2 regions of the Aeromicrobium sp. JJY06 genome follow, and region 1 is predicted to be linked to the other one. Evidence: riboswitches for the same ligand, from Rfam matches in the RefSeq annotation. Region 1 holds a riboswitch; the other holds the start of a gene.
The links. Region 1 has a riboswitch for thiamine pyrophosphate ahead of ACGWYL_RS07250 (ECF transporter S component). Riboswitches for the same ligand answer to the same signal wherever they lie in the genome.
Positions count from the first base shown of each region.

Region 1 (14,397 bases):
GCTGGCGTAGTAGCCGTAGTAGCAGTGGATGAGGATCACCAGCACGGCGAACACGAGCACCTTGAAGAACGACCAGAGGACGTCCTCGGGTGGCAGGAACAGGTCGAAGTAGTGGTCGTACGTGCCACTGCTCTGCCCGTAGATCGCGGTGATCGTGAGCCGCGTGGCGAGGTAGGACGACATCAGGCCCACCATGTAGAGCGGGATGATCGCGATCATGCCGGCCAGCACGCGCGTGGTGACCAGGTACGGCAATGACGGAATCGCCATGACCTCGAGCGCGTCGACCTCCTCGGAGATCCGCATCGCGCCGAGCTGGGCCGTGAACCCGCAGCCGACCGTGGCGGCCAGCGCGATGCCGGCCACGAGCGGCGCGATCTCGCGGGTGTTGAAGTAGGCCGAGAAGAAGCCCGCGAACGCGCTGGTGCCCAGCTGCTCGAGAGCGCTGTGGCCCTGCATGCCGACCTCGACGCCGGTGAAGAACGACATCGTGAAGATGACGCCGACGGTGCCGCCGATGACGGCGAGCGAGCCGCGCCCGAACGTGACCTCGGACAGCAGCCGCAGGATCTCGCGCGGGTACCGCGTGATGACGCGCGGCATCCACGCGATCGTGCGCAGGTAGAACGCGAGCTGCAGGCCGAGGTCGTCGAGGATCCCCAGGGGGCGGCGCACGGCGGTCGTCAGGCTGGCCACGTCACAACGCCTTCGCCGGGACGAGCTGGAAGTACAGGGCGCTCATCACGAAGTTCGCCAGGAAGAGCAGCAGGAAGGTGATGACGACCGACTCCATGACCGCTTGGCCGACACCCTGCGGGCCGCCGTCGGCGTGCATGCCCATGTAGGTGGAGACGATCGCGGCGATGAGGCCGAAGACGAGCGCCTTCGCCATGCCCTGGTAGAGGTCGGGCGTCTGCGCGAGCGCGGTGAACGACGCGAGGTAGGCGCCGGGGGTGCCGCCCTGCATCATCACGTTGAAGATGTAGCCGCCCAGCACGCCGACCACGCTGACCAGCCCGTTGAGGAAGACCGCGACGAGCATGCAGGCCAGCACGCGCGGCACGACGAGACGCTGGATCGGGTCGATGCCCAGCACCATCATCGCGTCGAGCTCCTCGCGGATCTTGCGCGCGCCGAGGTCGGCCGCGATGGCCGAGCCGCCGGCGCCGGCCACGAGCAGCGCGGTCGCGATCGGCGCGGCCTCGCGCAGCACCGCGAGCACCGCGGCCGAGCCGACGAACGACTGCGCGCCGAACTGCTGGACGAGGCTGCCGGTCTGCAGCGCCACGACGGCGCCGAACGGGATCGCCACGAGCGCGATCGGGATGATCGTGACCGACGCGATGAACCACGCCTGCTGGATGAACTCGCGCAGCTGGAACGGACGCTGGAAGACGGCGAGCAGCACGTCGGCGCCGAACGCGAAGAGCCGGCCCGCGGTGGCCAACGGCGCGGTGACGCGCTCGCCGAGGCTCATCGGGCACCGCCGATCGACTGGGGCGACGGCGCCGAGAAGCCCGAGCCGTCGTTCAGGAAGGAGCCCGGCGGGGGCACGACGCCGTGGGCCGCGCACCATGCGCCCGGCTCGGCCTGGGTGGCGCGGGGGCGGCCGTCGGACGGGAACAGCTGCAGCGGGATCGGCGGCAGCGGCGGCAGGGTGCTGTGGTCCTCGGCCGCGAGCTCGTCGGCGTCCTTCTCCTCGCTCATGCCGATCGGGCCGACCGTCTGGGCGTTGAGGAACTGGCGCACGGCCGGCTCCTCGCTGGAGAGCAGCATCTCGCGCGGGCCGAACATCGACAGGTGCCGGTGGTAGAGCAGGCCGATGTTGTCGGGCACGGTGCGCGCGGTGTTGATGTCGTGCGTGACGATGAGGAAGGTGGCCTCGGTCTGGGCGTTCAGGTCGACCATCAGCTGGTTGATGAAGGCGGTGCGGACCGGGTCGAGGCCCGAGTCGGGCTCGTCGAACAGGATGATCTCGGGCTCGAGCACGAGCGCGCGGGCGAGACCGGCGCGCTTGCGCATGCCGCCGGAGATCTCGCCGGGCAGCTTCGTCTCGGCACCGACCAGGCCGACCATCGACATCTTCTCCATGACGATGTCGCGGATCTCGGTCTCGTTCTTGCGGGTGTGCTCGCGCAGCGGGAAGGCCACGTTGTCGAACAGGGTCATCGAGCCGAACATCGCGCCGTCCTGGAACAGCACGCCGAACAGCTTGCGGATCTCGTAGAGGTCGCGCTCGCTGCACGTGGCGAGGTCGGTGCCCTCGATGAGGATGTGGCCCTCGTCGGGCTTGATGAGGCCGATCAGGGCCTTGAGGAAGACGGACTTGCCCGTGCCCGAGGGGCCCAGCATCACGCTGATCTGCCCGGCGGGCAGCGTCAGCGAGACGTCGCGCCAGATCGTCTGGCTGCCGAAGGCCTTGGTCAGCCCTTCGACGCGAACTTCGACACCCATCTGGGCTCCTTCACAGGGGGACGGAACCCGCGGGGCGGGTACCTGGAGGAACTGGTGGTCAGCGGCCGGTGCGCCGCAGCCTCACGGCGAGGCCGATCCGCAGCGCCACCAGTACGGCGAGCGCGGCGCCCAGGAGCGGACCGAACGAGGAGCCGGTGGCCGGCAGCGCCGTGGTCTCGGCCGAGGCGGAGGCGACCGCGGCATCGTCGCCGGACCCGTTCTCGTCGAATGCGTAGTCGTCGTCGACGGCGGTCTCCTCGTCGGGGGTGACGGGCTCGATGACCTCGGGGTCCTCGCCGTCGCCGGTTCCACCACCGCCGCCGCCACCGCCACCGCCGTCATCCTCGGCGGGCGGGAGCGGGCACTCGACCGCGGTGCAACCGGCGCCGATCGGGATCGTGCCGATCACCCGGGCCGCGGCGTTGTCGCTCTGGCGGACGCACTTGAGCTCGGCCTCCGAGACCGAGCCGAGCACCGGCGGGTCCATGACCGAGTCGAGGAAGAAGGTCTTGGGCATCTGGACGTAGATGAGGCCGTTCTCGGCCGTCGACGGCACGTCGATCGCGGCGACCGTGCCCGCGGCCGGGATCGTGAGCTCGGCGCCCGTCCGGATCTGCACCCAGTCGGCCTGGAGTCCGCTGACGGGCTCGTTGCGGGTCTCGAGGACCTCGCCGCCCGGGGCCACGGCCTGCAGGACGACGTCGGAGCGCGAGGTGCCGCGCACCCGGCGGACCTCCATCTTCGTGTAGAGGTGGTCGACCAGGTCACGCGAGAGGATCAGGCTCAGCGTGGTGTCGGTGGCGGGCACCGTGGCCCCCGCCTGGACGCTGTCCGGAAGGTCGGTCTCGGCGGTCACGTAGAACTGGTAGTGACCCTCGAGCGTGGAGTTGATGATCGGGTTGGTGGCTTGGCACTCGTAGCCCACGCGCTCGACGCCGGCGGGAGCCGCGCTGGCCGCCGGGGCGACCTGGGTGACGCCTGCGCCCACGAGCGCCGTCGCGATCGCGAACCGAAGTCCTCGACGTGCAGCTGCGGCGCTCTGGCGCATGGGCTCTCCTCGCTTCAGGTCCACGGTCGTGGGTGTAAACGCCCGTTATGCGGGCAGTGCCGACGACTGTAACCTGAAGTTGCACTGTGACGCAAGACACCTTTCAACGGTGGTGCGTCAGAGGCCCATGAGACGCATCCCCGCCGGCACGAGAGCCAGGATCACGGCTCCGACGAGGACGCCGACATCGGCACGGGACCACGTGGCGGCCTCGGCCCACGTGCGACGGTGCGCGGTCGCGAAGCCGCGCGCGTCCATCGCGATCGACGTGCGCGTCGCCTCGCGGATCGTGTGCACGAGCAGCGCGAACGCCATCGACCACGGCCGCACCTTGAGCCCCCGGGCCCGGCGCGTCCGCTCCAGGTCGTGCCACGTGCGCCACGAGCCGCTGACCCGCTGGAGCGCCGCCGACAGGGCGGCGGCGAAGCGCCCCGGCACCTTGAGGCTCTGGGCCAGGTAGTCCCCCAGCCGCGCGACGTCGACGTAGCCCACCGCCACCGCTCCGGGCCACGCCAGCACGAACGTGCGCAGGCCGGCGACGAGGGCGACCTCGGCGTCGCGACCGCCCAGCAGCCACGTGGACCACGCGACGCTCGCCATCGGGATCAGCACGAGCAGCAGGCAGACTGCCGGGTACTTCCACGACGGCACCGTGAGGACTGCGGCGAGCACCCAGAGCGACACCGCGACCACCGCGATCGGCAGCGTGCGGATCGCGGGCGAGCCGAGGGCAGCCGCGACGCCGATCCCGATCAGGACCAGCGGGTTGAGGCGCGTGAGCAGGCCGGTCACGCCACCACCTCCCCGGCGCGCAGCAGGACCTCGCGGTCGCGCGGCAGGTCGGGGTCGTGGGTGGCGACCGCGACCGTCACGCCGTGGCGCGCGGCCGAGCCGAGCCAGCCGGCCACGAGCGCCCAGGCGTCGCGGTCCTGGCCCACCGTGGGCTCGTCGGCGAGCAGCAGTCCGGGACGGTGCGCCGCGGAGGCGGCCAGTGCCAGCCTGCGCTGCTCGCCGCCTGAGAGCCGGTAGGGGTGGTCGTCGCCGCGCCCGGCGAGGCCGACGGCCTCCAGCAGCGCCTCGACGTCGACCGCGCGGCCGAGCGCGCGCGGCGTGGCCTCCAGCTCGTCGCGGACCGTGGTGGCGACGAAGCCGAGCTCGGGGTCCTGGGGACACCAGCCCAGCCCGCGCGGCGCGTCGACGACCCCCGAGACCGGCTCGATGAGACCGCCCAGGGCCAGCAGAGCCGTGGACTTCCCGGCGCCGCTCGGACCGACGAGCGCGCTGAGGGTAGCCGGCTCGAGCGCGAGCGTCAGCCCCGAGACCGCGCGCGTACGCTCCGAGCCACGCAGGCCCCGGGTCACCTGGTCGACGACGAGGTCGGTGACGCGCACGTGCGCAGGCTCCACCGGAGCCAGCAGCTCGCCGGGGACCTCCAGGGGAACGGGGGCGGGGCGCCCGGGCATCCACAGCGCGTCCGGCACGGCCGCGGTGCGGAACTGCGCGACCGAGCCGTCGAAGACCAGGCGACCGGCGTCCAGCACGACCACGCGGTCGACGTGGTCGAGCCACGGCTCGAAGCGGTGCTCGACCACCACGAGCGAGCGGTCGCCGACGACCGCCAGGACGGCGTCGCGGACGACCTCGACCAGCGCGGGGTCGAGCATCGAGGTCGGCTCGTCGAGGAGCAGCAGGTCGGGCTCGGTGGCCAGTGCGCCGGCAAGCGCGAGCCGGTGCCGCTCACCGCCGGACAGCGCACTGGTGAAGCGGTCGCGGTCGTACGGCAGCCCCACGGCGTCGAGCGCCGCGTCGACCCGCCGCCAGATCTCGTCGCGCGGCAGGCCGAGGTTCTCGGGACCGAACGCGACGTCGCGCCCGACGCGGTCGGCGACGATCGAAGCCGACGGGTTCTGCGTGACCATGCCGATCCGCCCGTCGACCTCGACCGACCCGGACGCGTCCCCCACGAGCGTCGATCCCAGCGCACCGGCGACGGCGTGGAGCGCCGTGGACTTGCCGCTGCCGCTGGGGCCGACGAGCAGCACCCGCTCGCCCCGCTCGATCCTCAGGTCGAGCCGGTCGAGGGCGGGCCGCCGCCCGTGGAGGGGCGTCCAGGTGAAGTCGCGGAACGCGATCGTCACGCGCTACGGCCGCCCGGAGGGGAAGGAATCCAGGGCGCCCGCCTTCGCCAGCGACCGCACGAGCAGCCAGCCGCCGAAGCCGGCGATGACGACGCCGGAGGTGGCGAGGAAGCCCAGGTGCAGCAGGCGCCACTGCAGGTCCCAGTCGGGGAAGTAGTACTTCCACTCGTAGAACGCCTCGAGCACGCCCGACAGGGCGCCGCCCAGGACCGCGGTCAGCAGGTCGAAGCGGCGGTAGAGGAACAGCGCGAAGATCAGCTCGGCGCCGAGCCCCTGCACGACGCCCGAGATCAGGACGGTGCTCCCCCAGGACGTGCCGCCCAGGACCAGCATCGACACGAGCGCGGCGATGAACTCGGTGGCGAACGCGGCGCCGGGCTTGCGGACGATGAGGCCGCCGACGACGCCGGCGATGAGCCACATGCCGCCCAGGAGGGCGGCCGCGGGCTTGAAGCCGACCGCGGCACCGAGGTCGATGACGTCGTAGAACTTCCCCCAGCCCCAGAAGACGACGCCGAAGGCGACGCCGAGCATCGCGATCGTGACGAGGTCGATCGTGCGGTAGCGGGTGGGACGAGTCGTGGAGGTGACGGCAGAATTCATGATGACTCCCTTCGCCGGTGCTAACCGGAGCAGGTTCAAGGGTCTGCGGCTGTTCCGCACTCTCAGCGCCCTCTGCATGGCGCTCCCCTGTCGTGGTGCTGCCAGCCTAGCCCGCACGGGCCGGGCACGGCAGCGGGGGCGGACCCGAGGATCCGCCCCCGCTCACTCCTGCGTCAGCTGCGACGCGTGCGGCGGCGCAGCACCAGGGCCGCTCCTCCGGCTAGCACCAGGACGCCGCCGAGCAGCGCGGCGCTCACGGCCGGACCGCCGGTCGCGGCGAGGTAGCCGTCGCTGATCCAGTCGTCGTCGGTCGTGTCGGCCGCGGCGTCGGCGGGCAGGATCTCGACCGGGACCGAGGCGATCACCTCGCCGCGGCTGAGCACCACGACGTCGTGCGAGCCGGCGGGCGCGTTGGTCGGGATGCGCACCGACACCTCGCCCGAGGTGGGCACCACCTTCGTGCCCATCGGGATCGGGTCGGAGCGCAGCTCGAACTCGAGCTCCTTGCCGATCCAGTTCGACCCGAAGGCGAAGGTGATGGTGTCGCCGGGCGACAGCACGTCGTCGCTCAGCAGCTCCACCGCGTCGGGGTCCTCGTCGTCGCCCGGGCCGGTCGTCGGAGCCGTGGTGGGCTCACCCGTGGGCTCGGTCGTCGGCTGCGTGGTCGGCGCGGTCGTCGGCTGGCTGGTGGGACCCGTGGTGGGCTCCGGCTCGGCGTCGCCGACCGGGATCGAGCCCAGGCCGAGCTCGTCCGGGCCCGCGCAGGTCAGGTTCGACGGGACGGTCGAGCCGTCGGCCTTGTGGATCGTGGCCTGGATCGTGAACGCCTCGGGCATGCCCAGGCGGACCGAGGTCTCGGCGTACTCCGGGACCGTGATCTCGGGGACCGTGCCGGTGGCGGGGATCAGCCAGGGCTCGTCGGCGACCTGCGGGATCGGCGTGCGTGCCGACTTCAGGTCCTGGATCGCGACGGCCTGGGTCTGGCCGCCCGTGGTCAGGGTGATCGACGAGTCCGTCGAGCCGCCCTCGGCCTCACGGCCCTGGAGCAGCATCGCGGTGGACTGCCGCAGCAGCTCGGGCAGGGTCAGGGTGATGTCGACGCCGCGCGAGGAGATGACGTCGCCGACCTGGACCCGCGACGGGATCGTGGTCTCGGCCAGGACGCCGATCACGTGCGAGCCGAGGTCGAGTCCGCCGGCCGTGACGCGGCACGTGTAGTCGAAGCGCTTCGACAGGTCGACGTCGGCCGCCGGCGGATCGGTCGGGGTCGTGGTGGGAGCAGTCGTCGGCTCGCTCGTCGGCTCCGTCGTCGGCTCGCTCGTCGGCTCCGAGGTCGGGTCCGTCGTCGGCTCGGCGGTGGGCTCGCTCGTCGGCTCAGTGGTGGGCTCGCTCGTCGGCTCAGTGGTGGGCTCGCTCGTCGGCTCAGTGGTGGGCTCGCTCGTCGGCTCCGAGGTCGGCTCGGAGGTCGGGCCGGTGGTCGGCTCGCTGCCCGCGGTGACCGCGATCGTGCCGAGCGACAGGTCGCCGGGGCCCGCGCAGGTCAGGGTCGACGGGACGGTCGAGTCGTCGGCCTTGTAGATGGTGGCGGCGATCGAGAAGGTGCTCGGCATGCCCAGGACGACCGAGCCGGTCGCCGTGGCCGGGGTCGTGATCTCGGGGACCGTGCCCGACGCCGGGATCGTCCACGGCTCGTTCGCCGTCTGCGGGATGGGCGTGCGCGGCGACCCGAGGTTCGGGATCGGGACGCTCGTGGTCTCGCCGCCCGTCGTCAGGGTGACGGCCGAGTCGGTGGACTCGCCGTCGGCCTCGCGGCCCTGCAGCAGCATGGCCGTGGACTGACGCAGCAGCTCGGGCATCGTGAGCGTGATGTTCACCGTGCGCGGCGCGATCACCTCGCCCGGGGAGACCGACTCGGGCGCCGTGGTCGACGCGAGGACGCCGATCACGTGCTCGCCGAGGTTCAGCCCGCCGGCCGTCACCTGGCACGTGTAGTCGAAGGACTTCTCCAGCTCCACGTCGGCGGCCGAGGCGGGCGAGACGAGCCCGACTCCGACCACGGCCGCGGCGGCCAGGGCGGCCGCCGACGAGCCTGCGGCGACGAGGCGCTGGGATGTTCGGGACGTGCGGATCACGGGCGAGCCTTCCTCCGGCAGACCCGTCCCCTGAGACGGACGGGCCTTGTGATGTGGCTCACCCTAAGTGCTGTAACTCCCAGTGACAACCCGTGTTCACGTCCGCGTCCGCTGCCGACAGCCAGGGATCCACCACAATGGGCGCATGCCCTCCGTGCGCACCCCCGACCCGAACCCCGGCTGGCTCTCCGACTTCCAGCTCGAGGAGACCCGGTCCCGCGTCCCGATCCTCTACGTCGAGGCGATCCCGGTCCGACTGGACAGCCTCGGCCAGGTCGAGCAGGTCGGCCTGCTGCTGCGCGGCTCCCCCACCACCGGCACGATGGCGCGCTCGTTCGTCTCCGGTCGCGTGCTGCACGGCGAGCCGATCCGCTCCGCCCTGATGCGCAACCTCGAGAAGGACCTCGGCCCCACGGCGTTCCCGCAGCTGCCGGCCGACATCGTGCCCTTCACGGTCGCCGAGTACTTCCCGATCCCCGGCGTCACGCCGCTGTACGACGCGCGCCAGCACGCCGTCGCGCTGGCCTACGTCGTGGCGGTCACCGGCGAGTGCGACCCGCGCCAGGACGCGCTCGAGCTCTCGTGGCTGACTCCGCAGGAGGCGCTCAGCCCCGCGATCCTCGACGAGCTCGAGGGTGGCCGCGGCGTGCTGCTGCAGCAGGCGCTGGCGCACGTGGGCGCTCTCGGATGACCCGCGCGCGGAGGTGACGCGCCGCCCGAGCCCCTGGCTCATGCTGGTCGCGGCGATGATCGCGCAGGTCACCGCGACCGCCGTGGTCAGCACGCCGCTGCTGCTGATCCCGCACCTGCACCTCGACGAGGGCGTCCCCCTCGTCGCCACCGGCGCGCTCGCCGCCGCCCCGACCGTCGGCACCCTGCTCACCCTCGTGGCGTGGGGCGCGATCGTCGATCGCGTGGGCGAGCGGATCGCGCTGACGTCCGGCCTCGCCCTGCTCGTCGTGGGCAGCGCGGTGGCCTGGTCCGGCGCCCGCGCCGACGACGTGGTCGTGCTCGCGCTCGGCTTCGGCCTGTGCGGCGTGGCCGCGGGCAGCTCCAACTCCGCCAGCGGCCGGCTCGTCGTCGGCTGGTTCCCCGCGCATCGCCGCGGTCTCGCGATGGGCATCCGCCAGACGGGTCTTCCCCTCGGCGTCGGCGTGGCCGCCCTCGTCGTCCCCGCCGGCGTGCAGTCGTGGGGCGTCGCGCCGATCGTGCTGGGCTGCCTCGTCGTCTCGGCGGTCGCCACCGTGTTCATCGCGCTCACCGTCGTGGACCCGCCGCGGCTCGCGACGGAGGGCACGGACCCCCGCGCCAACCCCTACCGCGGTGACCGGCGCCTCGTGCGGATCCACGGAGCCTCGGCGCTGCTCGTCATCCCGCAGTACGCGGTGTGGACCTTCATGCTGCTGTGGCTCATCGACCAGCACGGCTGGAGCCCGGCCGCGGCCGGAGCGCTCTACGCGGTCTCGCAGGTGCTCGGCGCGGGCGGTCGCATCGCCGCGGGCTGGTGGTCCGACCGCGTCGGCGATCGGCTCGGCCCCATGCGGCAGGTGGCCGTGGCGGCCACCGTCTCCATGCTGGCGCTGGCCGTGCTCGAGGGATCGCCCGTCGCGATCACCCTGATGGTCGCCGCCATGGTGATCACGGTCGTCGACAACGGCCTGGCGTTCACCGCCGTGGCCGAGATCGCCGGACCGCGGTGGTCGGGGCGCGCGTTCGGCATCCAGAACACGGGCCAGTACCTGACCGCGGCGGCGGTGCCGCCCGTCGTCGGCGCGATCGTCGAGCTCGCGGGCTACGGCTGGGCCTTCGCGGCGGTCGCGGTCTTCCCGCTGGCGGCCATCGCCTGCGTACCCGTTGCTACTCGCAGGTAACATCATCGTACGCCTTTGGCTGGCCTAACTGAGCAGCGCTCTCCGCCGCAGATTAGGGTCAGCACCAACTGCTTGAACCGCGAGAGGAATCGGCATGGAACCGATCAACATCATCGCCGGAGTGATCACGCTGGTCTCGACGGCGTTGGCGGTGTACTACCTGGCGCCCGGGATCAAGCGGATGCTCGGGGTCATCCGCGCCGGAACGCCGGCCTACGGTCGCACCGACAACCCGGCGAGCCGCACGAAGAACATGCTGGTCGAGACCCTCGGCCACACGCGCATGCTCCAGTGGCACTGGGTCGGCCTCCTGCACTGGGCCGTCTTCTTCAGCTTCCTCATCCTCAGCACCGCGGTCGCCACCGCCTACCTGCAGGTCTGGAACCCGCACCTGGTGCTGCCGATCATCGGCCACTTCTTCCTCTTCGAGTGGGTCAGCGAGGCCATCGCCTGGCTGGGCCTCATCGGCATCGCGGCGCTCGTCGTCATCCGCCAGCGCAACCACCCGCGCACCCAGGGCCGCCAGAGCCGCTTCTTCGGCTCGCGCTTCGGCCAGGCCTACTTCGTCGAGGCGATGGTCGCGCTCGAGTGCGCCGCCGGCATCCTCATCCGCGGCGCCGAGTACCGCCTGATGAGCCTCGAGGGCGACAGCCACGGCACGTACTTCCACTTCCCGCTGACCGGCTGGATCGGCGACACCCTCTGGTCGGGCCTGTCGGTCACCGGCCTCGAGGTCACGATCACGCTGCTCGCGGTCGTCAAGGTCGTCTCGGCCACCGTCTGGCTGATGGTCATCGGCAAGAACCTCACGATGGGCGTCGCCTGGCACCGCTTCCTGGCCTGGTTCAACATCTACTTCAAGCGCGAGGCCGACGGCGGCACCGCGCTGGGCGCCCTCGTCCCGCTCTACGTCGCGGGCAAGCCGCTCGACCTCGAGACCATGGAGGACATGGAGGAGGAGGAGTTCGAGAAGCTCGGCGTCGGCAAGGTCGAGGACTTCAGCTGGAAGTCCATCCTCGACTTCTCCACCTGCACCGAGTGCGGCCGCTGCCAGAGCCAGTGCCCCGCCTGGAACACCGAGAAGCCCCTCTCCCCCAAGCTCCTCATGATGGGCCTGCGCGAGCACGCGTACGCCAAGGTGCCGCTGCTCGGCGCCGACCCCGAGACCCTCACCGAGGACCAGCAGCGCGAGCTCGAGCGTCCGCTCATCGGCACCGAGGACCTGTTCGGCGTCATCGACCCCGACGTCCTGTGGTCGTGCACGAACTGCGGCGCCTGCGTGCAGCAGTGCCCCGTCGACATCGAGCACGTCGACCACATCGACAACATGCGCCGCTACCAGGTGCTCGTCGAGTCCAACTTCCCCGCCGAGCTCAACAACATCTTCAAGGGCCTCGAGCGCAAGGGGAACCCGTGGGGCATGAACCCGCGCGACCGCATGAAGTGGGCCGAGGACCTCGACTTCGAGGTCAAGCAGGTCGGCGTCGACGTCGAGTCGCTCGACGAGGTCGAGTGGCTGTTCTGGGTCGGCTGCGCCGGCGCCTTCGAGGACCGCGCCAAGAAGACCACGCAGGCCGTGGCCGAGCTCCTCGACATCGCGGGCGTCACCTTCGCCGTCCTCGGTGACGGCGAGACCTGCTCGGGCGACTCCGCCCGTCGCGCCGGCAACGAGATCGTCTTCAAGCAGCTCGCGATGGAGAACGTCGCGGTCTTCGAGGAGACCAAGGTCAAGAAGGTCGTCTCGACCTGCGCCCACTGCTTCAACACGCTCAAGAACGAGTACAAGGAGTTCGGCATCGAGCTGGAGGTCGTGCACCACACCCAGCTGCTGAACCGCCTCGTCCGCGAGAAGAAGCTCAAGCCGGTCGCGCCCGCCGCGCCGGCCGCCAAGGTCACCTACCACGACCCCTGCTTCCTGGGCCGCCACAACCAGGTCTACTCGCCCCCGCGCGAGCTGATCGGCGCCACGGGCGCGGACTACGTCGAGATGGACCGCTCCAAGGAGCGCTCCTTCTGCTGCGGCGCCGGCGGCGCCCGCATGTGGATGGAGGAGAAGATCGGCTCGCGCATCAACATCAACCGCACCGAGGAGGCCATCGGCACCGGGGCGGAGCAGATCGCCGTGGGCTGCCCCTTCTGCCGCGTCATGCTGGCCGACGGCCTCACCGCGAAGCAGGCCGAGGACGAGTCGCTGCTCAACGTCGAGGTCCTCGACGTCGCGCAGCTGCTGCTGCAGGCCGTGAAGCGCTCCGAGGAGGACGTCGTGACCGAGGCCGAGGCCCTGGTCGCCGCGGCCGCCGATGAGTCGCACGCCGCGGGTGACGAGCCCGAGGACGCCGAGCCCGGTCCGCAGGCCCAGGCCGATCCCGGCACGCTGACCGACACCGAGTCCGTCGGTGCCGCCGCCGACGCCCACGCGTCGGCCGACGCGCCGACCGATGCCGGCGACGACCTCGACGACCCGGAGGGCGAGAGCCGCGCCGCGGACGCCGAGATGGCGGCGAAGCACAACATCGCGGTCGACGAGAAGGGCACCGCCGGAGGCATCTTCGAGTCGGGCGACGCGACCCCCGAGGGCGCGCTGGACGCGGAGGGCACCAAGCCCGTCTCCGTGGCCACCGAGCCCGAGGACGAGCCCGCCCAGTCCGATCCGGAGCCCGAGGCGCTGGACGACGCGGTCTCCAAGCCCGAGTTCGACTCGGAGTCCGACGACAGCCCGGCGCTGCACGAGCAGCAGCCCGGACTCGGCCAGCCCGACGCCGACACGGCTGACGCTGCCGAGGTCCCCGCCGAGCCTGAGGCCACGGAGGTCGAGGCGACCGAGGAGGCTCCCGCCGAGCCCGAGACCGCTGAGGTCGAGGCGACCGAGGAGGCTCCCGCCGAGCCCGAGACCGCTGAGGTCGAGGCGACCGAGGAGGCTCCCGCCGAGCCCGAGACCGCTGAGGTCGAGGTCGCCGAGGCGTCCGCGGGCGGCCACGAGCAGCCGTCGCTGCTGGATGCGCTCGAGGACGACGAGTCGAAGGGCCACACGGCCTCGGAGGACGAGCCCAAGCCCGAGCCGCACCCCGAGAGCGGCGACACGACCAACCCCGACGCCGAGTCGGTCGTGTACGACGACTCCGAGCCCGAGCTGCCGGCCGAGAAGCACGCCGAGCCCACCTCCGAGCAGGAGGAGCTGGCGGCGATCACGCCGGTCGAGGACGCTCCCGCCCCCGACCCGGTCTCCGAGGACGCCGCGCCGCTCAGCGACGCGAACCCCTCGGGCGAGGACCTCACCGGCTCCGCCACCGAGGCGGCGGCCGACGAGTCCACGGGCGAGGACGACGACACGAAGGCCTGACAGCCGTCACCGCGCGAACGCGCCAGCACCTCCGGGTGCTGGCGCGTTCGTCGTTCGGGGACTCAGAGGCGCTTGCGCATCTTCACGCTGGTGACCTCGTACCCGAGCGACTCGTACAAGCCGCGCGCCGCCTCGTTGAAGCCGAACACGCTGAGTCCCAGGGTCTGGGCGCCCGCGTCCCGCGCGTACTCCTCCGCGAGCCGCATCGCCGCGCGGCCCACGCCCCGACCGCGCTGCTCCGGCTCGACGAACACGTCCCAGACCCACCACGACCTGCTGTCGCCCGACGTGTCGTGGCCGAGCCAGAGATACCCGGCGACGGTGCCCTCGTCGGTGATCAGGTCGAACACCGCATGACCGGGCGTCGGCACGTCGTCGGGGAACGCATGGTCCGTCGAGGCTCGGGCCTGGCGCCGGGCCTCCTCAGGCGTCTCGCCCGTGGCGACGAGGTCGGCCTCGTACTCCGCGCGGGTTCGCCGGAGCCAGGCCGGGAACCGCTCGGCAGTGACGGGCGAGAGCGTGACGGTCATGCGGTCATCCTGACGCCTCGCTAGGGGCGGGCGCCGCGTTGCTGGACGCAGCGGCTGGCGGCACCGATGCCGCCGGCGAGCGCGGCGCGCGGGTCCTTCTGCTCCAGCCACGAGGCCAGGAAGCCGGCGGTGAAGGCGTCGCCCGCGCCGGTGGTGTCGACGACCTGGATGCGCGGGGCGGCCACCTGCTCGCGGTCGCCGCCGGCGACGTAGGCGGCGCCCATCGAGCCGAGCGTGACGACGACCTGCGGGTACATCCGCGTCAGCGCGTCGAAGTCGAC
Region 1 is NZ_JBIMRD010000001.1:1,461,174-1,475,570, reverse strand. Features, by position in the region: gene ACGWYL_RS07280 (ABC transporter permease) at 1-696, opposite strand, end outside; gene ACGWYL_RS07275 (ABC transporter permease) at 698-1,477, opposite strand; gene ACGWYL_RS07270 (ABC transporter ATP-binding protein) at 1,474-2,454, opposite strand; gene ACGWYL_RS07265 (DUF6801 domain-containing protein) at 2,513-3,502, opposite strand; gene ACGWYL_RS07260 (energy-coupling factor transporter transmembrane protein EcfT) at 3,620-4,294, opposite strand; gene ACGWYL_RS07255 (ABC transporter ATP-binding protein) at 4,291-5,640, opposite strand; gene ACGWYL_RS07250 (ECF transporter S component) at 5,644-6,243, opposite strand; TPP riboswitch at 6,233-6,342, opposite strand; gene ACGWYL_RS07245 (DUF6801 domain-containing protein) at 6,417-8,375, opposite strand; gene ACGWYL_RS07240 (DUF4916 domain-containing protein) at 8,521-9,066, shown strand; gene ACGWYL_RS07235 (MFS transporter) at 9,080-10,246, shown strand; gene ACGWYL_RS07230 (heterodisulfide reductase-related iron-sulfur binding cluster) at 10,341-13,586, shown strand; gene ACGWYL_RS07225 (GNAT family N-acetyltransferase) at 13,649-14,116, opposite strand; gene ACGWYL_RS07220 (carbohydrate kinase family protein) at 14,137-14,397, opposite strand, start outside.

Region 2 (14,397 bases), on a different contig from region 1:
CGAGGTCGTACTGGAGCCGGTCGCAGGCCAGCGCGACGCCGTCGCTGGACGAGGGCGTCTCGAGCGCCCCGCGCCGTCGCACGAGCGTGACGCTGGCGGAGTCGCAGTGGCGGATGTTCGTGACCGCCAGCTGCACGGCGGTCTCCATCGTGGCGCTCGCGCTCGGCGCGGTCTGGAGGTTGCGTGCGGCCTCGGCGAGCCGTTCGGCGAGCGGCAGGTCCTCGCTCATGAGCCGACGCCCTCCCACGGCTCTGCGTCCTCGGCGAGGGACGACGGGAACAGGTCGGCGCAGCCGGCACGGCGCGCGACCACCCGGTGGTAGTCGGAGTCGCCGACCACCTCGAGATCTCCGCCACGAGCACGCAGCCTCAGCTGCTCGTCCCGCAGCACCCGCAGGTTCGACTCGTCCACGTACGTCACCTCCTCCACGTCCACCTCCACGCGGGTGCACCCGCGCGTCGCCAGGCTCTCGAGCACGTCGGCGAGGTGTGCGGTCGTCGACGGGTCGAGCTCGCCGAAGATGCGCACCTGCGCCAGCGGTGGATCGCACGAGAACTGAAAATCGGTCTGCAAGGCAGACCTCCTCTGGGGGAGGAGGATCAGTGCCTGGGTTTGAAGCACCGCGCTAGAGCCCCAAAGTACAAGTGCAGGGGTGCCCGGAGCAATTCAGGGAGGGCGTGTCAGCCGAACGTGTCGAGCGCCCTGCGCAGGGCGAGCACGACGCTGTGGACGAGCAGCTGCTCGTGGGTCTCGCCGGGCTGGTTCCGCAGCAGCTGCTCGAGCTCGGCGTCGGCGGCCGTGAGCGTGGACTGCGTGTCCCCGCCGTACTGGTAGGCGTCGAGGGCGTCGGCCACCCGGTGCATCGCGCGGGCAATGGGCTCGCGAGCGTCGTCGGAGAGTGCGGCACGACCCTCGGGGTCCCCGGGGACGCCGTGGGGCAGCAGCACGAGGTCGCTGACGTCGGAGACCAGGAGGGACACGCGGTCGAGCGAGTCCGCCTCCTGGGTCAGCACGTCCAGCGCGTCACGGTGCCGGCGGGCGCGCGCGTTCGCCGTGAGGGACTCGTGGACCAGGGTGACGGCGTCGCGCATCGCGGTCCGGGCCCGCCGGAGCTCGGAGTGCTCACGGTGCCACTCGTCGAGCGTCGGCAGCTCGTGCTGGACCATGAGGTCGCCCAGCTCGCGCAGCTGGGCCGCCAGCACCGTTCGGGTGCGTCCGACGGCGAGTCGCGCGGGGGCGAGCGGCAGCGGCGGCGCGACCATGTTCACGGCGATGCCGACCATCGCGCCGACGAGTGTCAGCCCGCCGTACGCGGCGATGAAGTTGGCCTCGCCGTGACCGATGATCAGCGTGAACACCGCCGCCGTGGGCGCCCAGCCGCCCATGGCGCCGAGGGGCCGCCAGCCCGCGACGCTCACGGAGATCGCGACGACGAGCGCCAGCGTGACGGCCGCGACGTAGTCCCCGGTGGCCGTGTCGACGAGCCAGGCGATCACGCCGCCGACGACGATCGCCCCGACCGCCTGCAGGGACTCGCGCACCGAGCCCGCCAGCGTGGATGTCGTGGCGATGATCGCGCCGAACGGCGCGTAGTACGGATAGTCCTGCGATCCCGGGACGAAGCGCACGAGGATCCACGCCAGCCCGGCGGCGACGGCCGCACGCAGTGCGAGGGCGATCCGGGGATGCATCATCCACCGGTCGAGGAGCCATCGGGTCGCTGCGTGCATCACCTCACCGTGACACGAGCCGCCGACGGCGGCACCTCGTCCTGGCTCAGCCGTTCCCGTGGGGCGTCAGCACGACCTTGCCGACCGTGGCCCGGGTCTCGAGCGCCCGGTGGGCCTCGGCCGCCTCGGCCAGCGGCAGGACCGTGCCCACGAGGGGCACCCGGGTCCCGTCCGCCGCCGCGGCCAGTGCCCTTCGCTCGAGCTCGGGCAGGCGGTCGAGGATCGGCGGCCCCAGCACGTCGACCACCCGGCGCTCGGGATCGGCGTAGGCGTTCTGCTCGCCCGACGACCAGCCGAACCGCACGAGCCGCCCGCCCGGGGCCAGCCCACCGAACAGGACGCGTCCCACGGGCCCGGCGACCCCGTCGAGCACCACGGTCGGCGTCCCGGCCTCGGCGATCCGCGACTCCCAGCCGGGGGAGAGGCGGTCGAGGGCGAGGTCCGCGCCGAGCCGCCCGACGAGCGCCGTCTTCTCCTGACCGCCGGCCACGCCGACGGTGCGCGCGCCCGCGCTCCGCGCACCCTGGAGCAGCAGCGGGCCGAGGCCTCCGGCAGCGGACGTGACGACGACGACGTCGTCGGGACGCAGCCCGGCGAGCTCGAGGATCGCGGTGGCGGTGCGACCGGTGCCGATCGTCGCGACGGCGGTCGGTGCGTCCATGCCGTCGGGGATCGCATGCGCCCGGTCGGCGGCCACGACGGCCTGGTCGGCGTAGCCGCCCCCGCCGAACCCGAGGTGGGCGACGACGCGCCGGCCGAGCCAGCCGGCGTCCACACCCGCGCCGACCTCGTCGACCACGCCGGCGACCTCACGGCCCGGGACGAGCGGCAGCTCGGGCCGCGGGCCCGCGCCGAAGGAGTCACCCGCCCGGATCGACGTGTCCAGCAGGTGCACGCCGGCGGCCTCGACCGCGATGCGGAGCTGCCCCGGGGCAGGGGCCAGGTCGGGGAGGCGCTCGAGGCGCAGGACGTCGGCGGGCCCGAACTCGTGGTGGCGGATCGCGTGCATGACCCCATCGGACAACCTCAACCCCCGTTGAGGTCAAGCGAACGCCTCGCCGCACGGGCACACCGTGCGTAGGGTGCCAGCATGAGCGCGATCTCCCTGACCCCCGAGGACCCCCGCGGCATCCTGCTCTTCGCGCCGGGAGCCGGGGGCGACCCCACGCGCTACCGCCGGCTGCTCGACGCGGCGGCGGACGCCGGCTTCCTCGTCCGTGCCCCGGAGCACGAGCTCACCGAGACGTTCTCCGACGACGTGGTGCGCCGGAGGGTGGAGGCGCTGGTCGCGCCCCTCGCCGGGCTCGACCGCGACGACCTGCCCGTGGTGGCGGCGGGACACTCGCTGGGTGGGTGCGCCGCCCTGTGCCTCGCGGGAGCCCGTCCCCGAACGCGGGCCGGGGAGCCGTTCGAGGTCCCGACCGAGCCGCGCGTCTCGCGCGTGGTGGTGCTGGCGCCGGCGACCGGCTGGTTCGCGGGCCCTGACGCGCTCGACGCCGTGACCGCCCCCGTCACCGCGTTCGTCGGCTCGGAGGACACCGTGACCCCACCGGAGTCGGCCGAGCTGCTCCGCCCGGCGCCGGCCGGCCTCGACCTGCACTCCTACGACGGCGTCGGCCACTTCGACTTCATGTCGCCGCTGCCGTCGAACAAGGTGCCGACACCGTGGCTCGATCCCGACGCGTTCTACGAGGTCTTCCTCCGGGACTTCCTCGCCGCGATCGGCTGACCCGACCGTCCGTCGACTGTTCGCGGCGACCCCGTCGGCCGCTCGTGGCCGTCGCGTCCGCCGGCGGGTCGAAGGGTCGGGCTGGCCCGACACCAGGTGTCGGGGTGGCAGGATCGTGTCCCGGCCGCGACACGACGACGATCGAGACATGACCACCATGAGCATCCCCACCACCGCACGGCGCGACCCGTCACCGCTGGCCGCCCGCGTCGGGTGGGACACCCTGTACGCCCTCACCGCCTTCCCGCTCGGCCTCCTGGGCTTCGTGATCACGATCGTGGGCGTCGCCACCGGCGTCGCGACCCTGATCGTGTGGGTCGGCGTCCTGGTCCTCGCCGCGACGCTGGTCGTCTCGTCGTGGCTGGCGCGCCTCGAGCGCGTGCGGCTCGTCGCGATGCAGGGCCGCGAGCCGCGGCCGACGACGTACCGCGTCGGCACCGGGCGCGAGGGCCGCGTCGCCCGTCTGATCGCGCCGCTGCGCGACCCGCAGATGTGGCTCGACACGCTGTGGGGTCCGCTCGCGTTCGTCACGGGCCTCGCCGCGTTCATCGTGACCGTGGTCTGGTGGGCGGGCGTGCTGACCGGGCTGACCTACTGGTTCTGGCAGATTTGGCTTCCGCAGAGCGAGGGCAACGAGACGCTGGCGTCGCTCATCGGCCTCGGCGACGGGCGGCTGGCGGACAGCCTGCTGAACCTCGCGATCGGCCTGGCGGCGCTCGTGACCCTGCCGTGGGTCGTCCGCGGAGCCGCGTGGCTGCACGCGTCGCTCGCCGACGTCGTGCTCAACGGCCGCAGCTCGATGTCGGCCCGGGTCGAGCGCGCCGAGGGGGCGCGCGACGCCGCGCAGGAGGCCGAGGCCGTGGCGCTGCGCCGCCTCGAGCGCGACATCCACGACGGGCCGCAGCAGCGCCTCGTCCGCCTGACGATGGACCTCGGTCGGGCGCGCCGTCAGGTCGGTGCGGACCCCGAGCAGGCCTCCGCCACGATCGAGTCGGCCCTGGAGCAGGCACGCGAGACGCTCGACGAGCTGCGCGCGCTGTCGCGCGGCATCGCCCCGCCGCTGCTGGTGGATCGGGGCCTCGGGGTCGCGCTCGACGAGCTGGTCGTCCGCAGCGCCGTCCCGGTGACCCTCGTCCACGACCTGCCCGCGGGCCTGTCGCCGCACGTGGAGACTGCCGTCTACTTCACCGTCTCGGAGGCGCTCACCAACGTGGCCAAGCACTCCGGCGCGGACACGGCCGACGTGCGCGTCGTGCCCAACGGCTCGGACCTGCTGGTGCAGGTGCGCGACGCGGGCGTCGGCGGGGCCCACCCGGGCAAGGGACAGGGCCTCGCGGGCCTCGCCCAGCGAGTCGCGGCGGTCGGCGGCACGCTCGAGGTCGACTCGCCGGTGGGCGGTCCGACGCTCGTCACCGCGCGCATCCCGGCCGGGTGACCACCGGCGGCGGGACCGCGACCGGGCCGATGCACGATGCTGGTGCGATGCGCATCGTGATCGCCGACGACTCGGTCCTGCTCCGCGAGGGCCTGCGGCTGCTGCTGACCGAAGCGGGTCACGAGGTCGTGGCACAGGTCGCCGACGGGCCCGGATTCGTGGCAGCCATGACCGAGCACCGTCCCGACCTCGGCGTCGTCGACGTGCGGATGCCGCCGAGCCACACCGATGAGGGACTGCGGGCTGCGGTCGAGGTGCGGGGCCGGTGGCCGCAGGCGCGGATCGTCGTGCTGAGCCAGTACGTCGAGGTCTCGTACGCCGACGATCTGCTGGCCGGAGGCGAGGGCGGGGTCGGGTACCTGCTGAAGGACCGCGTGAGCGACGTCGACGACTTCCTCGGCGCCCTCGACCAGGTCGTCGCCGGTGGCACCGTGCTCGATCCGCAGGTGGTCCAGCAGTGGATGGGACGCCGGGCCGACCCGGTCGCGGCGCTGACTCCGCGCGAGCGCGAGGTCCTCGCACTGATGGCCGAGGGCCGCTCCAACCAGGCGATCGCGCAGGCCCTGCACGTCACCGAGGGCGCGGTCGAGAAGCACACGCAGCGCATCTTCGCGAAGCTCGGCCTGTACGCCGACGAGAGCGACCACCGGCGGGTGCGCGCCGTGCTGGGGTGGCTGCGCTCCACCTCGCGCTGAGGCTCAGAGCGCCGCGGTGCCCTCGACCAGCAGAGTCGCCGGGTCGCCCTCCTCGGGCGTGGGGACCACGGGGCTCACGGGTTCGCACCGCAGGGAGCGCAGCTCGCACGTGACGACCTGCCGAGCACGGACGATGTTGTCGACGTCGGCCTCGTCGATCTCCTCGGCCACGCCGAAGAACGTGTCCGCGTCGCTCCAGCCGGCCAGCGTGAAGTGCTCCCACGGTGCGTCGATCCCGCGCTGGTCGCCGCTGGCGGCGTCGTAGACGACGGCCTGGGTCGGCCACGCCGAGGTGTCGAAGATCGTGCTGCGATCGGGTGACAGGAGCCCCGGTCCGTACAGCGAGGAGTCCGACAGCTCGCGGTGACGACCCTCGCCGCTGATGCTGACGCGGTAGCCCGCGGGGAACAGCGTGTCGGCCAGGTGCGGGTAGACCTCGAGGCCGTCGGCATCGAGGGTCGCGGCCTCGCGCGAGCCGTCCTCGAGGTCGATCGTGGCACCGTCGAAGAAGACGTGCTCGGTGCTGACGCCGTGCAGCAGCGGCATGATCTCGCCGTACAGGTCGGCGAGGTCGGCCTCGCGGTCAGGCTTCTCGTCCGGCGTGCGGTAGAGCTGCTCGCCGGTGCGGGTGTCGAACGCGGCGACCTGGATGACGTGGGTGCCGTAGCGGTCGGTCGGGCCGCGCGACTGGTCGACCGTGGCGAGCACGGAGCGGTCCGCCGAGACGGCGAGGTTGTCCCACCCGACGTCGGCGACCTCGCGGATGTCGCCCTCGGCGCTGGTGAACAGCAGGGTCCCGCCGCGATTCCAGTAGACGCCCGTCGCGCCCAGGACGAACTGGTCCACGTCGTCGCCGAGCTCCACGGTCACGTCGCCCACGTGCAGCGTGCCGTCGAGCAGCCAGGCCGGCGCGGTCGTGTCCCACGTGGTCGGGCCCACGGGCAGCGTGAACGCAGGCGTGACCGCCGACCCCTCGGTCGAGCCCGCACACCCCGCCAGCACGACGCAGGCGAGCAGCGCCACGATCGTGCCTCGGATGCCCACCGGGCCATGATCACACGGCCGCCCGCGAGCACGTCGGACGCGCGGGCTAGCCTGCAGGCGAGACACGGGGTGCCCCACCGGGGCTGAGATCACACCCGTCGAACCTGATCTAGTTCGTCCTAGCGAAGGGAATGTCGCGATGTCGCGCACGCCTGCAGACCTGTCCTCCTTCACCTCCGAGGCCCTGGGCCGCGTCCGCGCCCGAGGGCCGCTCGTCCACTGCATCACCAACAGCGTCGTGGTGAACTTCACCGCCAACGCCCTGCTCGCCGCCGGGGCGGCGCCGGCCATGGTCGACATCCCCGACGAGGCCGGTCCGTTCGCCGCCGTCGCCGACGGGCTCCTGGTGAACCTCGGCACGCCCACGGCCGAGCAGCGGGCCGCGATGGTCGAGGCCGCCGAGGCCGCGAACGCCGCGGGCACCCCCTGGGTCCTCGACCCGGTCGCGGTCGGGTCGCTGCCCGTGCGGACCGCGCTCGCCGAGCAGTTGCGCGACCTCGGGCCGACCGTGGTCCGCGGCAACGCATCGGAGATCATCGCCGTCAGTGGATCCGGGGGCGGTGGCCGCGGTGTCGACGCCACGGACGACGTCGAGGGGGCCGTCGAGTCGGCGCGCGCTCTGGCCGTCCGCACGGGTGGCGTCGTCGCGGTCTCCGGACCGGTCGACGTCGTGACCGACGGCGAGCGCCTGGTCCGGATCGCCAACGGCGACCCGCTGCTCACGCGGATCACCGGTGGCGGCTGTGCCCTCGGCGCGCTGATGGCGGCGTTCGCCGCGGTGGACGACGACCGTCTGGCCACGACCGTTGCCGCGGTCACCGTCTACACCGTCGCCGCGGAGCTCGCCGCGAAGCAGAGCGCCGGCCCCGGCACCTTCGGCCCGGCCTTCCTGGACGCGCTGGCCTCAATCGACGCAGCCGACCTCGACGCGCGGGCGCGGCTGTCGTGAGCGCCGACCTGTCGGTCTACCTCGTCACGGACGCGGCGGTCGCCGCGTCGCGCGGACGGGAGGTCGTGGAGGTGGTCGCCGAGGCGGCCGCCGGGGGAGTGACCGCGGTGCAGGTGCGCGAGAAGGAGGCACCGGCCGCCGACTTCCTCGCCACCGTCGTCGCCGTGTCGGAGGTCCTGCCGGAGCACGTCGCCCTGATCGTCAACGACCGCGTCGACGTGTTCCTCGCCGCCCGGGCCCGCGGCGCCCGGGTCACGGGCGTGCACCTGGGGCAGGCGGACCTGCCGTCTGCGGTGGTTCGCGAGCTCGTCGGCCCCGAGGCGCTGATCGGCCTGAGCGCCGCCACGCCTGCGGAGCTGACCGCCGCCGAACTGGATCCCGGCCGGGTCGGCTACGTGGGGATCGGGGTGCTGCGGGCGACGACGACCAAGCCGGACGCGCCGCCGCCGCTCGGTATCGAGGGATTCGAGCGGCTCGCGCGGAGCACTTCCCTGCCCGCCGTCGCGATCGGCGGCATCACGAGCGCGGACCTGCCGGCACTGCGCGCCGCGGGTGCGGCCGGAGCAGCCGTCGTCTCGTCGATCTGCGGTGCGGCAGACCCTCGCGCGGCTGCGCGCGAGCACGCTGACGCGTGGGGTCTGGCGTGAGCGCCCCGGTGCAGGTGCCGCGGGTGCTCTCCATCGCCGGCACCGACCCGACGGGCGGCGCGGGCGTCCAGGCCGACCTCAAGAGCATCGCGGCCCAGGGCGGCTACGGCATGGCCGTGGTCACCGCGCTGGTCGCGAAGAACACGCACGGCGTGCGGTCGGTGCACGTGCCGCCGGTCGCCTTCCTCGCCGAGCAGCTGGATGCGGTGAGCGACGACGTCGAGATCGACGCGGTGAAGATCGGGATGCTGGCCGGCCGCGAGGTCATGGAGACCGTGAGCGCGTGGCTCGACCGCGCACGACCGCCGGTGGTCGTGCTCGACCCCGTGATGGTCGCGACGAGCGGTGATCGGCTGCTCGACGCGGACGCCGAGGAGGCGCTGCGGGGCCTGCTGCCGCGGGTCGACCTCATCACGCCCAACGTGCCCGAGCTGGCGGTCCTCGCCGAGGAGGCTCCCGCGACCTCGTGGGGCGAGGTGCTGGCGCAGGCCTCCCGCGTCTCGGTGGCGTACTGGGTGCGGGTGCTGGCGAAGGGCGGCCACCTCGACGGCGAGTCCGTCCCGGACGCCCTGGTCGACGGGAGTCGCGTCGTCGAGTTCACCGGGGCCCGGATCACGACCACGTCCACCCACGGCACGGGATGCTCGCTCTCGTCCGCCGTCGCGACGATCGTCGCGCGCACCGGCTCGTGGGAGCAGGCGACGGCCGACGCCAAGCGCTGGCTGGCCGAGAGCATCGCCCACGGCGAGGATCTGCGCGTCGGCTCGGGCCATGGCCCGGTCAGCCACTTCGCCGGGCTGTGGGCCCGCGGAGGCCTCACGACCCGGCCCACCGCCGCCGAGGTGGAGCGCGACTGGTGGGACGCCGTGGCGGACGTCCGGGCGGCGATCGACGATCTGGGCTTCGTGCGGGGACTGGGGGACGGGACGCTGTCGAAGGAGGCGTTCGGCTGGTACCTGGCCCAGGACGCGCTGTACCTGCGGGACTACGCGCGGGTGCTGGCGGAGGCGAGCCGGCTGGCGCCGACGCTGGGGGAGCAGGCGTTCTGGGCGTCCGGCGCCCACGGCGCCCTCGTCACCGAGCTGGCCCTGCACACGGACTGGCTGGGTGGCGTGGAGCCGGCCGCGCCGAGCGCCACGACCACGGCGTACCTCGACCACCTGCTGGCCACCGCGGCGCGGGGCGACCACCGTGTGCTCGCGGCGGCGGTGCTGCCCTGCTACTGGATCTACGCCGACCTCGGCGAGCGCCTCCGCGGGCTCGCGACCGACGGGCACCCCTACCGCGACTGGCTGCTCACGTACGGGGATCCCGCGTTCGAGTCCGCGACCGAGCAGGCGATCGTCGTCGTCACCCGGCTCGCCGCCGAGGCCGACGACGCCACCCGGGACGCGATGTGGCGGGCGTTCCGCGCCTCGTGCGAGCACGAGCTGGCCTTCTTCGCTGCTCCGCCGGACGGAACGGTCTAGCCGCCTCGTCGCGCGAGGAAGACGTCGTGCTCCGCGCACGACTCGGGCACGGTGACGCCTGCTATCGAGAGCGGTCCGGGCGGCACCGTGTCCGACGAGTGCTCGAGGACCATCCCGCCCGGCACCTCGACCCGGTCGCCGAGCGAGAGCTCGCCGAGGTGCGGGATGTCGATCGTGAGCGGGTCCTCGTCGACGACGTCGGTGCCGACGGGCCAGATCACGACGATGCCGTCCGCGCCGAGACACCCGCCGACCAGCTCGAGGGTGCCGCCGCCCAGCGCGTCGGCGCCGGAGCTCGACCGCTCGCCGACGAGCACCGTCGCGTCGCCGGCGGTGATCTCCTTGCCGCCGCAGCCCGCGAGGGCGAGAGCGATGAGGAGGGCGGGCAGGGTGCGCATGCCTGAAGCCTGCCCGTTCGCCGTGCAGACGGTCGACGTTTCGCCGAACTCCGCGCGGGACCCATCCGACGACGCCTCGGTTCCGAATGACTCGCATGGATGCACCGGAGAACACCCGGGTCGCTGTCATCGGTTCCGGGATCTCCGGGCTGAGCGCGGCCTGGTTCGCCACCCAGGCGGGCGCCCGCGTGGTGGTCTACGAGGCCGACGACCGCCTGGGAGGGCACGCCGACACGCATGTGGTCGCCGAGGGCAGCCGCGAGCTGGCGATCGACACGGGCTTCATCGTCCACAACCGCCACACGTACCCGGTCCTGTGCCGTCTGTTCGACGAGCTCGGCGTGCAGACGCAGCCGTCGGAGATGTCCCTGTCGGTGCACGACGTGGCGACCGGACTGGAGTGGGCGGGTGCCAAGGGACGGCGCGGGCTGTTCCCCGAGCCGCGTCGCGTGCTCGACGTCGGGCACTGGCGGATGCTCGCCGAGATCCCGCGCTTCCACCGGGCAGCCCGCCGCCTGCTGGCGTCGCCGCCCGAGGCGGGCGACCCGACCCTCGACGAGTTCCTGGACCGGCACCGGTTCAGCGACCGGCTCCGCCGGCACTTCATCCGCGCGCTCGTGGCGGCGGTCTGGTCCTGCGATCCCGAGATCGCGGGGCGGTACCCGGCGCGTCACCTGTTCGCGTTCCTCGCGAACCACGGCATGCTCGCGGTGTTCGGCAGCCCGCGGTGGCGGACGGTCGTCGGCGGGTCCCACGACTACGTGCGACGGATCGCCAAGGAGCTCCCGGACATCCGGGTCTCGACCCCGGTGACGGGCATCGAGGAGGACGTCGACGGCGTGACCGTGCTCGACGCCGGCGGAGGCCGGGAGCGCTTCGACCGCGTCGTCGTCGCCACCCATCCCCGCCAGGCGCTCGCGATGCTCTCCGCGCCGACGCCGGCACAGCGCGAGGTCCTGGCCGCGATGCCGTACTCGCCGAACCCGGCCCTGCTGCACACCGACGAGAGCCTGCTGCCGCGCTCGGACGGGGCTCAGGCCGCGTGGAACCTGCGCCTGCCGAGCTCGCCCGACGGACGCGTGACGGTCACGTACGACATGACCCGGCTGCAGCGGCTGCCCACTGACAGGCGCTACCTGGTGACCCTGGGCGGCGAGGATCTCGTCGATCCCGCCACGGTCATCGCGCGGATGGACTACGAGCACCCGGTCTACACGGCCGAGACCGTCGCGGCCCAGCGACGACTTCCCGAGATCGACACCGATCGCATCGTCTTCGCCGGTGCCTACCACGGCTGGGGATTCCACGAGGACGGCGCTCGGTCGGGCGCCGAGGCCGTGCGGAGGCTCGGGCTGGGCGCCCCCGCCCCCGCAGCCCGCGCCCCGGAGGTCTTCCGCACCACCGTCGGCCATCGCCGGACGCAGCCGTTCACCCGGTCGTTCGAGCAGCGGTCCTCGACGTGGGTCGTCGACATCGACCAGCAGGCCGCACGGCAGGCGGGACAGTCGCGGTGGCGCCGGGTGACCGGCGGCACGATCGAGTCGCGCGACCACCTCGGCGACCCGAAGGCCACGCTGCGCCAGAACCTGGCGGCGTTCCTGGCCCGGAACGGACTCGAGCTCGGCGACGCGACCGTGCGCCTGATGGCCCACCCCCGAGCCTTCGGCTTCTGCTTCAACCCGATCAGCGTGTGGTGGTGCACGACGCCCGACGGCACTGCGCTGGCCACGGTCGTCGAGGTCCACAACACCTACGGCGACCGCCATGCCTACCTGTTCGACGGCGGCACCGAGACGGAGCGCCGGGTCGACAAGGCGATGTACGTCTCGCCGTTCCACGGCGTGGAGGGCTCGTACCGGGTGTCGGCCCCCGTGCCGACGGACGCTCTCGACGTCCGCGTCGAGCTCGACCTGCCCCACGGCGGGGCGTTCCAGGCCTCGATCCGGGGCCGGCGGACGTCCGGCCACCGCCGGGCCGCCGTCTCCGGACTCGTCGACCGTCTCGCCATCACCGCGCACGGCCTCGTCCTGTGGGCCCGGCGCCTGCCGATCCACCCTCGTCCCACCCATCACCAGGAAGGTGTCCGATGACGACCCTCAGCCTCTCGGCCTCGCACTGGCCGACCCTGGACCTGCCGTCCCCCTCGCGCGCGACCGACGTCAGGGCCGCCCTGGCGCGACGCCTCTTCGAATCGGCCGTGGAGCGGCTCGACGTGAGCGTGAGGATCGAGGGCCGCACCCTCGGAGCGGGCGGCCCGCTGATGACGATTCACCGTCCCGACGAGTTCTTCCAGCGTCTGGGCGCCCGGCCCTCGACGGGCTTCGGCGAGTCCTACATGACGGGAGCGTGGGACGCGGACGACCTCGGGGCGTTCCTCACGGTGCTGGCCTCGGGGATCCGCACGCTCGTGCCGCGGTCGCTGCAGGTCATGCGCGGTGCCGTCATGCCGCGGCCTCCGCGCGACGAGCGGGGGGACAAGGCCGACACGCAGCGCGTCGTCGGGCATCACTACGACCTCTCGAACGACCTGTTCGAGACCTTCCTGGACCCGACGATGACGTACTCGAGTGCGCTGTTCGAGGAGACCTCGGACGGCACCCCGGTGGTCGGCGGTGACCTGGAGCAGGCCCAGGAGCGGAAGCTCGACCGCCTGCTGGACCTCGCCGGTGTGGGCGAGGGCACCCGCCTGCTGGAGATCGGGTCGGGCTGGGGCTCGCTGGCCATGCGGGCCGCCCGTCGCGGCGCGCGGGTCCGGACGATCACCCTCTCGGTGGCCCAGCAGCAGCTGGCCCGCGAGCGGATCGCCGCGGCCGGCCTGCAGGACCGGATCGACGTCGACCTGTGCGACTACCGCGACGTGAAGGGCCGCTACGACGCCGTGGTGTCGATCGAGATGATCGAGGCCGTCGGCTGGCGCCACTGGGGCACCTACCTCGCGACGATCGACCGGGTGCTCGCGCCCGGGGGACGGGCCGCGATCCAGGCCATCACGATGCCGCACGACCGGATGCGGGTCACCCGCAACACCCAGACCTGGGTCACGACGTACATCTTCCCCGGCGGGTCGCTGCCGTCGGTCCGGGCGCTCGAGGAGGCGACGGCGGGGACGTCGCTGCGCCTCACGTCGACCGAGGCGATCGGAGCCCACTACGCCGAGACGCTGCGCCAGTGGGACGAGAGCTTCCTGGCCGGCGCCGACGAGGTGCGGGCCCTCGGGTTCGATGACACCTTCTGCCGGATGTGGCACTTCTACCTGCAGTACTCGCGAGCCGGGTTCAGCTCGGGCTACCTCGACGACCACCACCTCGTCTTCACGAAGGAGAGCGGACGATGAGCCATCGACAGCGCATCGACGGACTGGCCGGGCAGACCGCGGCCGTGCTCGAGCCGGTCGTGGGGGAGATCCCCGTGCGCCTGGAGTTCTGGGACGGGTCGGTCGTCGGGCCGGCGCGCGGCCCGATCGTGCGCATCACGTCGCCGGCGGCCCTGCGACGCCTGCTGTGGAGCCCGGGCGAGCTCGGCGCCGCGCAGGCGTACGTCTCGGGCGAGGCCGAGATCGAGGGCGACCTCGACGCCGCCCTGACGACGCTGCTGGCCGCGGGGCGCGAGGCAGGACCGGTTCCGCCCGCGCGGACCGCGAGGACGATGGCGCGCGCCCTGCCGCTGCTGATCAGGGCCGGGGCGATCGGTCGCCGCCCGGCGCCCCCGGCGTCCCAGGCGGTCGTCAAGGGACGGCTGCACTCGCGCGACCGCGACCGTGCCGCGATCTCGCACCACTACGACCTGTCGAACGAGTTCTACGAGCAGATCCTCGACCCGACGATGGCCTACTCGTGCGGCTACTACACCTCTGACGACGCCACGCTGCAGCAGGCGCAGGAGGCGAAGCTCTCGCTGATCTGTCGCAAGCTGGGGCTCGGCCCGGGCAGCCGGCTGCTCGACGTCGGCTGCGGCTGGGGATCGCTGACCATCCACGCCGCCCGGGAGTTCGGGGCGCAGGTCAACGCGGTCACGATCGCCGCGGAACAGCGGGACTTCGTCGCCGAGCGCGTGCGCCGCGCTGGTCTCGAGGACCTCGTCGACGTGCAGCTGTGCGACTACCGCGACGCCGCGGGCGTGTACGACGCCGCCGCGTCGGTCGAGATGGGCGAGCACGTCGGTGCCGAGAACTACCCGGTGTTCGCCGGCGTCCTGCGCGACCGCGTGCGCCCGGGCGGGCGGGTCCTGATCCAGCAGATGTCGCGCACGGGCCGCTGGCCCGGAGGGGGCCCGTTCATCGAGAGCTTCATCGCTCCCGACAT
Region 2 is NZ_JBIMRD010000003.1:28,771-43,167, reverse strand. Features, by position in the region: gene ACGWYL_RS16135 (GAF and ANTAR domain-containing protein) at 1-229, opposite strand, end outside; gene ACGWYL_RS16130 (STAS domain-containing protein) at 226-573, opposite strand; gene ACGWYL_RS16125 (aromatic acid exporter family protein) at 681-1,730, opposite strand; gene ACGWYL_RS16120 (alcohol dehydrogenase catalytic domain-containing protein) at 1,777-2,739, opposite strand; gene ACGWYL_RS16115 (alpha/beta hydrolase family protein) at 2,821-3,459, shown strand; gene ACGWYL_RS16110 (sensor histidine kinase) at 3,608-4,894, shown strand; gene ACGWYL_RS16105 (response regulator transcription factor) at 4,942-5,589, shown strand; gene ACGWYL_RS16100 (hypothetical protein) at 5,593-6,633, opposite strand; TPP riboswitch at 6,689-6,782, shown strand; gene thiM (hydroxyethylthiazole kinase) at 6,773-7,582, shown strand; gene thiE (thiamine phosphate synthase) at 7,579-8,229, shown strand; gene ACGWYL_RS16085 (bifunctional hydroxymethylpyrimidine kinase/phosphomethylpyrimidine kinase) at 8,226-9,698, shown strand; gene ACGWYL_RS16080 (hypothetical protein) at 9,695-10,096, opposite strand; gene ACGWYL_RS16075 (FAD-dependent oxidoreductase) at 10,192-12,186, shown strand; gene ACGWYL_RS16070 (cyclopropane-fatty-acyl-phospholipid synthase family protein) at 12,183-13,430, shown strand; gene ACGWYL_RS16065 (cyclopropane-fatty-acyl-phospholipid synthase family protein) at 13,427-14,397, shown strand, end outside.
Region 2: it holds a riboswitch for thiamine pyrophosphate, as region 1 does, so the genes downstream of both, thiM (hydroxyethylthiazole kinase) here and ACGWYL_RS07250 (ECF transporter S component) in region 1, are expected to answer to the same signal.